One region of the Streptomyces sp. NPDC033174 genome, then DNA from elsewhere that is predicted to be linked to it. Evidence: riboswitches for the same ligand, from Rfam matches in the RefSeq annotation. Region 1 holds a riboswitch; the other holds the start of a gene.

Region 1 (4,449 bases):
GCCGAGCTGTGCCTCGGTGGCGGAGCCCCTCGCCGCTGACCCGCCCTCGCCGCCGCCGTCCTCACGAAAAGGACCCTCGAATGTCCGACAAATCAGCATCCGTACCGTCCACCGAGGAGAAGAAGTTCCCCCGGGGGCTGGTCATCCGCCTCTTCGCCTACCTGGTCGCCGGACACCTCTTCGCGGCGTTCCTCTATCTGCTGTTCCTGCTCGGCGGTCAGAACCAGTAGGGCCGGTTCCCCGCCGGTTCTGGGCTCCCGCTAGTCCTGGAGGAGGGCGAAGCGCAGCCGCTCGCGGGTCTCCGGGGCGAGCTTGAGGCCCTCGGAGAGGTACCGCTCGACGCTGCCCCAGTTCGTCTCGATGGTGTCGAAGGCGGCGGAGAGGTACTCCGCGCGCGCGTCGAAGAGGGGGCCGAGCAGTTCCATGACCTCCGGGGACATGGCCTCGGCCGACGTGCTGCTGCGGCGGACCTTGTAACGGCGGTGGGGGTCGTTGGACTTGAGGTAGTCCGTCTCGATCGCCTCGCGCTCGACGCCGACCGCGAGCAGGGACACGGCGATGGAGAGGCCCGCACGGTCCTTGCCGGCCGCGCAGTGCATCAGCGCGGGGACGCTGTCCTCGGCCATGGCGTGCAGGACACGGCTGTGCTCGGCGGTGCGGTCCGTGATGATCTCGCGGTACGTCCGCGTCATGCGGGCGGCGGCCTTGCCGTCGCCGAGGAGGGAGCGCAGCTGGGCGAGGTCGCCACCGCTGACCATCTTCCAGAACTCCTTGCCGTCCGCAGGGTCGTTGAGCGGGATGTTCACGTTCCGTACGCCGGGCAGGGCGACGTCCGGGCCCTCCACCTTCTGGTCGGCGGCGTTGCGGAAGTCGAAGATCGTGTGCAGCCCGAGACCGGCGAGGAAGGCCGCGTCGTCATCGGTGGCGTGGGCCAGATGCCCGCTGCGGAAGAGCCGCCCGTACCGCACGGTCCGCCCGTCCACGGTCGGCAGCCCGCCCACGTCCCGGAAATTCCGGACTCCGGTCAGCTCGGGTTCGGTCGACGGGACCTGCGGCAGCTGCTGCGTCACGAGAGCTCCTGAGGTGTTCTGCCGTCGGCGCTGATCGCCGACGCGGCGCGGCCTCGACGATACGACATCGGTTCCTGAGGCAATCATCTCGGCGGGAGCCTTCCGACACACCGGTTCCTGAGGAACTGGCGGCAATCGGTAGAACATTTGCTGTTGAGTGCAATGCGCATGGAATGACTGTTCTGTCCGTATTAAGTGATTCGAGATGACGTGCCCCGGTAATGCGGGAGATGGGTGCGGGCACGTGAGCAGCGTCATAAACGTGACAGTCCGTGGCGGAACTCGGAAGTCGAATTCCTTGCTCACAACGGAGATCGATGATCCGGAGTCGACGGAGTGTGACCGGAATTCAGCGCCGATATCACAGCGCCCATTGCCGAATGAATGCGATGGCTTGTTAGCGCCGAGCGGCTCGTCTACGGTCACCGTCAATCCGGATGGACCGCCGAATCCTGCCACCGTCCGGAATTCACACCCACCCACGTGTGGCAGGAGCGGGGGACCCAGGTAAGAACGCCGATTCCGGATTTCCGGAGGCGGCTCGGGGTTAAGGCGCGCCACAGCGCGACCGGGCATCTCCAGCCCGAACCCGACAGCTCACCTCGCAGGCGCCGGAGAGGAATTCGCCATGCCCGCGAAGGGTAAGCATCGCCGTCCCAAGGTCAACCCGATCACGCGTGGATTCGTCGCAGCCGGAACGGGTGGCGCCGTCGTCGCTCTGCCGCTCATCGGCGCGACCGGAGCGCACGCCGCCGAGGCGAGCGCCCCGGCCGTGACGCAGGGGACCACCGTCGCCGCCGCCGCGAAGTCCGCGGCACAGCAGGCTGCCGCGCAGTCCGCCAAGGCCGCACCGAAGACGTACTCCGTCGTCGCCGGTGACTGCCTCTCGACGATCGCCGCGGACCACCACCTCGCCGGTGGCTGGAAGAAGCTCTACCAGGACAACCGCCAGGTCGTCGGCGAGAACCCCTCGCTGATCATCCCCGGCATGAAGCTCACGCTGGGCGCGAAGTCCACCGCCAAGGCCAAGCCCGCGCACAAGGCGGCCCCCAAGGCCGCACCGAAGGCGGCTCCCAAGGCGGCCCCCAAGGCCGACGACTCGACGCGCAGCTCCCGCAGCAGTGACCGCGCGTCCGCCCCGTCGACCTCGACCCCGGCGTCCACTCCGGACTCCACGTCGGCCTCCGGCTTCACCGCCCCGGTCAGCGGCCCGAGCGTCACCACCCCGTACCACGCCTCCGGCTCGATGTGGTCCTCCGGCTACCACACCGGCGTCGACTTCGCGGCCTCCACCGGCACGACCGTCAAGGCCGTCGGCCCGGGCACCGTCGTCTCCGCCGGATGGGGCGGCGCGTACGGCAACGAGATCGTCATCCAGCACACCGACGGCAGCTACTCGCAGTACGGCCACCTCTCGTCCCTCTCGGTCTCCTCCGGCCAGAGCGTCACCGGCGGACAGGAGATCGGCCTCTCCGGCTCCACCGGCAACTCCTCCGGCCCGCACCTGCACTTCGAGATCCGTACGGGTCCGGGCTACGGCTCCGACATCGACCCGCTCGCGTACCTGCGTCAGCACGGCGTCTCCATCTGACCCGGCGCACCGCGCGAATCCCGTACCGAGGCCCGGCACTTCTGTGCCGGGCCTCGGTCTATTCCGGCTTGGGCGAATCTTGACCGGTGGCATATGTCACGCCCCGTCAACCACTCCTTACGGTCGCGTAGGTCACATCCGTAAGGGAAGGATGTGGTCCCGTGGCAGACCGTTCGAGAGCAATAGACAGTGGCACAGGCGTATTCGGTTCGTACGCGGCGATCGGCGACAGCTTTACCGAAGGGGTGGGGGACCCGGGGCCCGGGGGAATGTACGTCGGCTGGGCGGACCGCCTCGCGGTTCTCCTCGCCGACCGGCTTCCGGAGCAGGACCACGACGGCTTCCGCTACGCCAACCTCGCCGTACGCGGACGCCTCCTCGACCAGATCGTCGAGGAGCAGGTCCCCCGGGCGAAGGAACTCGCCCCCGATCTGGTGACCTTCTGCGCGGGCGGCAACGACATCATCCGGCCCGGCACCGATCCCGACGAGGTCGCCGAACGCTTCGAGCGCGCCGTCGCCGACCTCACCTCGGCCGTGGGCACCGTGATGGTCACGACCGGTTTCGACACACGCGGTGTGACCCTGCTGCGTCATCTCCGCGGCAAGATCGCCACGTACAACGGCCATGTGCGTGCCGTCGCCGACCGGTACGGATGCCCCGTCCTCGACCTGTGGTCCCTCAAGTCCATTCAGGACAGGCGGGCTTGGGACAACGACCGGCTGCACCTGTCGGCCGAGGGCCATACCCGGGTCGCCCTGCGCGCCGGCCAGGTCCTGGGCCTCGAGGTGCCCGCCGACCCCGACCAGCCGTGGCCGCCGCTGCCTCCCCGGGGTGCCCTCGAAGTGCGCCGCGACGACATCCAGTGGGCGCGCGAGTATCTGGTGCCCTGGATCGGCCGCAGGCTCCGCGGCGAATCGTCCGGCGACCACGTCGAGCCGAAGCGCCCCGATCTGCTGCCGCTGTGACCTCGGGGGCCCGGCGGGGCGCGGACCGCCGGGCCGCAGGGCGCCGGGGCTCGCGCCACGGCGGCTCGGGCCGCTCGGGCTCGAGCCACCGGAGCCCATGCTCTCGGGCTCCTGCCACCGGAGCTCAGGCTCTCGGGTTCGCGCCACCCCCCCGGGCTCAGGAGCTCTCGGGCTCCTGCCACCAGAGCTCCAGGCGCGGGCTCGCGTCGCCGGGGCGGGCGACGGCCCGCCCCGGGCGCGGCAGTCTCAGTGCGAACCAGCGCCGGCCGCCTCAGGGACGCCACCGGTCCCACTGGTCCCACCGTTCGCGCTGGTTCCACCGGCCTCGGCGACCCCACCCCTTGTGGGGGCCTCGCCGATCTCGCAGTGGTCCTTGAAGCCCTGGCTCGTCAGCCCCAGCGCGGCGTTCATCCGCGAGCGCAGGTTCTCCACCGCCACCATCGCGGTCAGCTCCACGAACGCGGCCTCGCCCAGCGCTCCCACCAGCCGCGCGGCGAGTGCGTCCTCGACCGTCGGAGGGTTGGCGGTCATCGCCTCCGCGTACTCGAGGACGTCGCGCTCCAGCGGGGTGTACGCGTCACTGTCGCGCCAGAGCGGGATCTCGTGCAGCTTGCGCGCGTCCATGCCCCGCCGCTGGTTCTCCCAGTGCCCGAAGTCCATGCACCAGCTGCAGCCGATCGAGGCGGCCGCCGCCATCACGGCCAGGGCCTTGAGATCCGCGTCCAGCGTGTTCCACTTCCCGACCGCCAGCTCGAAGCGCAGGTCCGCGCGGAGGACGCGCGGGTTGTGGCTGAGGGCGAGAGCCGGTTCGAGGATCTTG
Region 2 (4,449 bases), on a different contig from region 1:
CCGAGCGGGACTGGCCCTCGAACTGGTACTTGCCGTCCTTGTAGAACTCGGAGGCGGCGCAGTCGAGCGCGAGCGCGATGTCCTTGCCCGGGGCGTAGCCGGCTTCCTTGATGGCCTCGAGGATGAGGTCGAGCGCGGCGCGGTTCGACTCCAGGTTCGGGGCGAAGCCGCCCTCGTCGCCGAGGCCGGTGGACAGGCCCTTGCGCTTCAGGACGGCCTTGAGGGTGTGGTAGACCTCGGTGCCCCAGCGCAGCGCCTCGGAGAACGACTCGGCACCGATCGGCGCGATCATGAACTCCTGGATGTCCACGTTGGAGTCGGCGTGCGAGCCGCCGTTCAGGATGTTCATCATCGGAACAGGCAGCAGGTGCGCGTTCGGGCCGCCGAGGTAGCGGAAGAGCGGGAGGTCGGACGCCTCGGAGGCGGCGTGCGCGACGGCGAGGGAGACGCCGAGGATGGCGTTGGCGCCGAGCGAGGCCTTGTTGTCGGTGGCGTCCAGGTCGAACATCGCCTGGTCGATCAGGCGCTGCTCGGTGGCGTCGTAGCCGACGAGCTCCGGGCCGATCTGCTCGATGACGGCGAGGACGGCCTTCTCGACACCCTTGCCCTGGTAGCGGCTCTGGTCACCGTCGCGGAGCTCGATGGCCTCGAACGCTCCGGTGGAGGCGCCGGACGGAACTGCAGCACGGCCGGTGCTGCCATCGTCGAGGCCCACCTCGACCTCGACCGTGGGGTTGCCTCGGGAGTCCAGGATTTCCCGGGCTACGACGACGTCGATGGACGGCACGAGCATCTCCTTCTGGGATGTGAAGCTAGATGTGACGCATGCGGTGCAGGGTCTCTTTGGCCTTGCGACAAGAGCCTAACCGGCTCCGGGGCCCAGGCCAGCCGGGCGCCCGGACCGTGGGACGAAAAAGGACCCAAGGGCCTGCTTTGCGGGGCAAACGACACAAGTTCTACTGGGCGGTAACCGCGCAGGCCGTGCCCTGGACGCGGGAAACCCCGGCCCGGCGCGTACGGGGGAAGGGCGCGCCGGACCGGGGTGGTCACTACGGGGCCGTCGTGGAACAGGCCCTTACTTGAGGTGCAGCTGCTGACCCGGGTAGATGAGGTCGGCGTCCGCGACGATGTCCTTGTTCAGCTCGAAGAGCTTCGCCCAGCCGCCCTTGACGTGCTTCGCCTCGGCGATGGTGCTCAGGGTGTCGCCACCCTTGACCTTGTACTCGCCATCACCCTTCTTGACCTTCTTGCCGGTCGGGGTGGTGACGGTCTTCTTCGCCTCGGCCTTGGGGGCGGTGCGCTGCTGGCTGCGGGTGGTCGGCTGCTCGGCCTTGCGCTCGGGCTGCTTCGGCTGGGCGGCCGGAGCGGGCTCGGCGGAGCCGGAGTCGTTCGAGGCGCCGGACAGGCCCACGCCGCAGCTCGGCCAGGCACCCTTGCCCTGGCTCGCCAGCACCTTCTCGGCGACGGCTATCTGCTGCGACTTGGAGGCCTGGTCCGCGGAGGAGGCGTAGGCGGTGCCGCCGTACGCGGCCCAGGTGGAGGACGAGAACTGCAGACCGCCGTAGTAGCCGTTGCCCGTGTTGATGGACCAGTTGCCGCCCGACTCGCACTGGGCGACGGTGTCCCACTCGGAGGTGGTGGCGGCGGAGGCGGCGTTTGCGCCCAGCAGCGGGGCGGCGACCGCGGCACCGGTGATGCCGGCGAACGCGGCGAAACGGACGGCCTTGGACGGGCGGCGGTGCTTGTTCTTGCCGGAAAGCAGCATGGAGTTGTTCCCCTCACCGACGCCTGCGAGGTGAGCTGTCGGGTTCGGGCTGGTGGTGCCCGGTCGCGTGTCCGCGACTTCACCCCAAGCCGGTCCTCTGGTCGTCTGTCTCAACGACCGGGCCCGGCGTTTACCTTGGGTCCCCCGCTCCTGCCTTCGGCGCATGACGCGACGACTGTTCCCCTCGACCGGCGGCAGGACTCGGCGTTCCGGTCGGTGGGGCCCGCGATGGCGAGCGGTGACGACCGTAAACACAGACCCGCCTCAAGTTCAAAGACGGACATCAGGGGCAATCCCGCCCTACTTACCTTCCCTCGCGCGGCATTTGCGCAGGTGAGGCAGGGAAGAGCGGGACTTCACGGCCAAGGGGCGCCAGTTGGGGCAAAGAGACTCATGTCTCAGTTGAACAGAAGCGGACATAGGCGCCCGAACTACCCCTGCTTCGCTCCCAGATCGAGGCTCTGGCCGGGGAGGATGAGGTCCGGATCGCCGCCCACGGTCTGCCGGTTGGCGTCGTACAGGGCGGGCCAGCCGCCGGCGACGTCCTGCTCCTCCGCGATGGCGGAGAGATTGTCGCCGGGCTGGACGGTGTACACGGCCGGGCCCTTGTCCGCATTGCCGCCCTTGCCCGCCTCGGCCGGTTCGGTGCCGCCAGGATTCGTGCCCGTATCACCCGTAACACCCGCATCCGGGAGGTTGGATGCGTCTCGGGTGGAAACGTCACCTCGTGAGGCGTGTTGTCCGTTGTCGCGCTCATCGATGGAATTGCCCGCATCGGCACCCGTGGACCCGGTCGTCTCCTCGGGGGAGGGTGCGCCGCGGTGCTTGCCGGTGCCGGCGTCGGGGGTCCGTCCGGTCCCGGAAGGCGCGGGAGCGCCGGGGGTGAGCGACTCGACGGGCTGCGACGGCTCCGTACCGGGGGCCGGCGTGACGGGCGCGGTGGGGTCGGTGGGGAGGAGGGGCGTCGTGGGGGTCGGCGGGGTGGCGGGCGCGGTGGGTGTCGCGGTCCCGGCGGACCCCGGCTCGTCACCCGGGTCGACACCCGGCGTGGTGCCGTCGTTCGTGAGCCCCGCTATCCCGGCACAGGTGGCCCATGCCGCGGCACCCTGCGCGGCCAGCGCCTTCTCGGCGACCGCGATCTGCTGGGACCGGCTGGCGAGGTCGGCGCGCGGGGCGTAGTCCGTACCGCCGAAGCGCTCCCAGGTGGCCTGGGTGAACTGGAGGCCGCCGTACATTCCGTTGCCGAAGTCGGCACTCCACATCCCGCCGGACTCGCACTCGGCGACCCGGTCCCAGGTGGCGGCGTCGGCGGCGGACGCGGAGCCCGCCCCGAGCAGAGGGATGGCGATGGCCGATCCGGTCACCCCTGCCGCGACGATGAGGGCGGGGGCCTGGCGAGGTCGGCGGTGCCGTCCGTTCCCGGAGCGCATACGGGTTGCCTTCCGTGTGACTGGTGTGACTCGGTTGAGATTGACGGTGAACGTAGCGGCATTCGAACGTCAGTCACAAGTCGATGCAGAGGAGATCACATAAAAGTCACAGTCTTGACGACCCGTCAGTTCTGGCGGGGTGTGAACTCCACCGGAAGCGTGCGCAGTCCACGCATGATGAGCCCCCCACGCCAGCGCAAATCGGCCGGATCGACCGCAAGCCGCACATCGGGCAGCCGGGTCAACAGCGTGGCGAGCGCGGTCTGTCCCTCGAGCCGGGCGAGGGGCGCGCCGAGGCAGTAGTGGATGCCGTGCCCGTAGCCGAGGTGCTGGTTGTCACGCCTGGACAGATCGAGGGTGTCGGGCTCGTCGAAGCGGGCGGGGTCTCGGTCGGCGGCGGCGAGCACCACAAGTACCGGATCCCCAGCGGCGATTCGCTCCCCCGCGAGCGTGATGTCCTCGGTCGCGAAGCGCCATGTCGCGAGCTCCACGGGTCCGTCGTAACGCAGGAGTTCCTCCACCCCCGTCTCCAGCAGCCCGTACTCCCCCGCCGCGAGGGACTCCTGGAGCCGGTTCCGCTCGCCGGGGTTGCGCAACAGGGCATACACCCCATTGCCGATGAGGTTGACAGTGGTCTCGAAACCGGCGAAAAGGAGGATGAAGGCCATGGCGGCGGCTTCGTTCTCGGTCAGGTGCTCGCCGTGGTCGGAGGCCTTGATGAGACCCGAGATGAGGTCGTCCCCCGGCTCCTCCCTCTTGCGGTGGATCAGCTCGGCGAGATAGCCCCGCATCTTCTTCACCGACCGGGCGACCCCGCCGCGCGGGCCGCCGCCGTGCCGGATCATCATGCCCGCCCAGTCCCGGAAGTCGTCCTGGTCCTCGCGCGGGACACCGAGCAGGTCACAGATGGCGTAGATGGGGAGCGGGAAGGCGAAGTCATGGATCAGGTCCGCGCTCCCCTTCTCCACGAAGCCGTCGATCAACCGATCCGTCAGCTCCTGCACACGCGGCGCGAACTCCGCCACGCGGCGCGGGGTGAACGCCTTCGACACGAGCCGGCGCAGCCGGGTGTGGTCGGGCGGATCGATGTTGAGCAGATGCGTCATCAGCTCGGCCTTGCGCTCCCCGGGGATCCCGGTCTTCCCCTTCGCGTGCGCGGGCTCGTCATGGTGCGCGGGGTTCTTGGACAACCGCTGATCGGCGAGCGCCTGCCTGGCATCCGCGTGCCGCGTCACGAGCCAGGCCTCGACCCCG

What was found. Region 1 has a riboswitch for cyclic di-AMP ahead of ACZ5VC_RS22340 (M23 family metallopeptidase). Riboswitches for the same ligand answer to the same signal wherever they lie in the genome.
Region 2: linked by a shared signal. The riboswitch ahead of ACZ5VC_RS20220 (transglycosylase family protein) and the one ahead of ACZ5VC_RS22340 (M23 family metallopeptidase) in region 1 are both predicted to bind cyclic di-AMP.

The regions. Positions count from the first base shown of each region.
Region 1 covers NZ_JBVIPQ010000007.1:57,828-62,276, forward strand. Annotated here, with positions in the region: gene ACZ5VC_RS22325 (helix-turn-helix domain-containing protein) at 1-39, shown strand, start outside; gene ACZ5VC_RS22330 (DUF6126 family protein) at 81-230, shown strand; gene ACZ5VC_RS22335 (tyrosine-protein phosphatase) at 261-1,070, opposite strand; cyclic di-AMP (ydaO/yuaA leader) riboswitch at 1,537-1,696, shown strand; gene ACZ5VC_RS22340 (M23 family metallopeptidase) at 1,699-2,661, shown strand; gene ACZ5VC_RS22345 (SGNH/GDSL hydrolase family protein) at 2,823-3,629, shown strand; gene ACZ5VC_RS22350 (carboxymuconolactone decarboxylase family protein) at 3,876-4,449, opposite strand, start outside.
Region 2 covers NZ_JBVIPQ010000006.1:90,958-95,406, forward strand. Annotated here, with positions in the region: gene eno (phosphopyruvate hydratase) at 1-793, opposite strand, end outside; gene ACZ5VC_RS20220 (transglycosylase family protein) at 1,076-1,765, opposite strand; cyclic di-AMP (ydaO/yuaA leader) riboswitch at 1,771-1,937, opposite strand; gene ACZ5VC_RS20225 (transglycosylase family protein) at 2,197-3,195, opposite strand; gene ACZ5VC_RS20230 (cytochrome P450 family protein) at 3,321-4,449, opposite strand, start outside.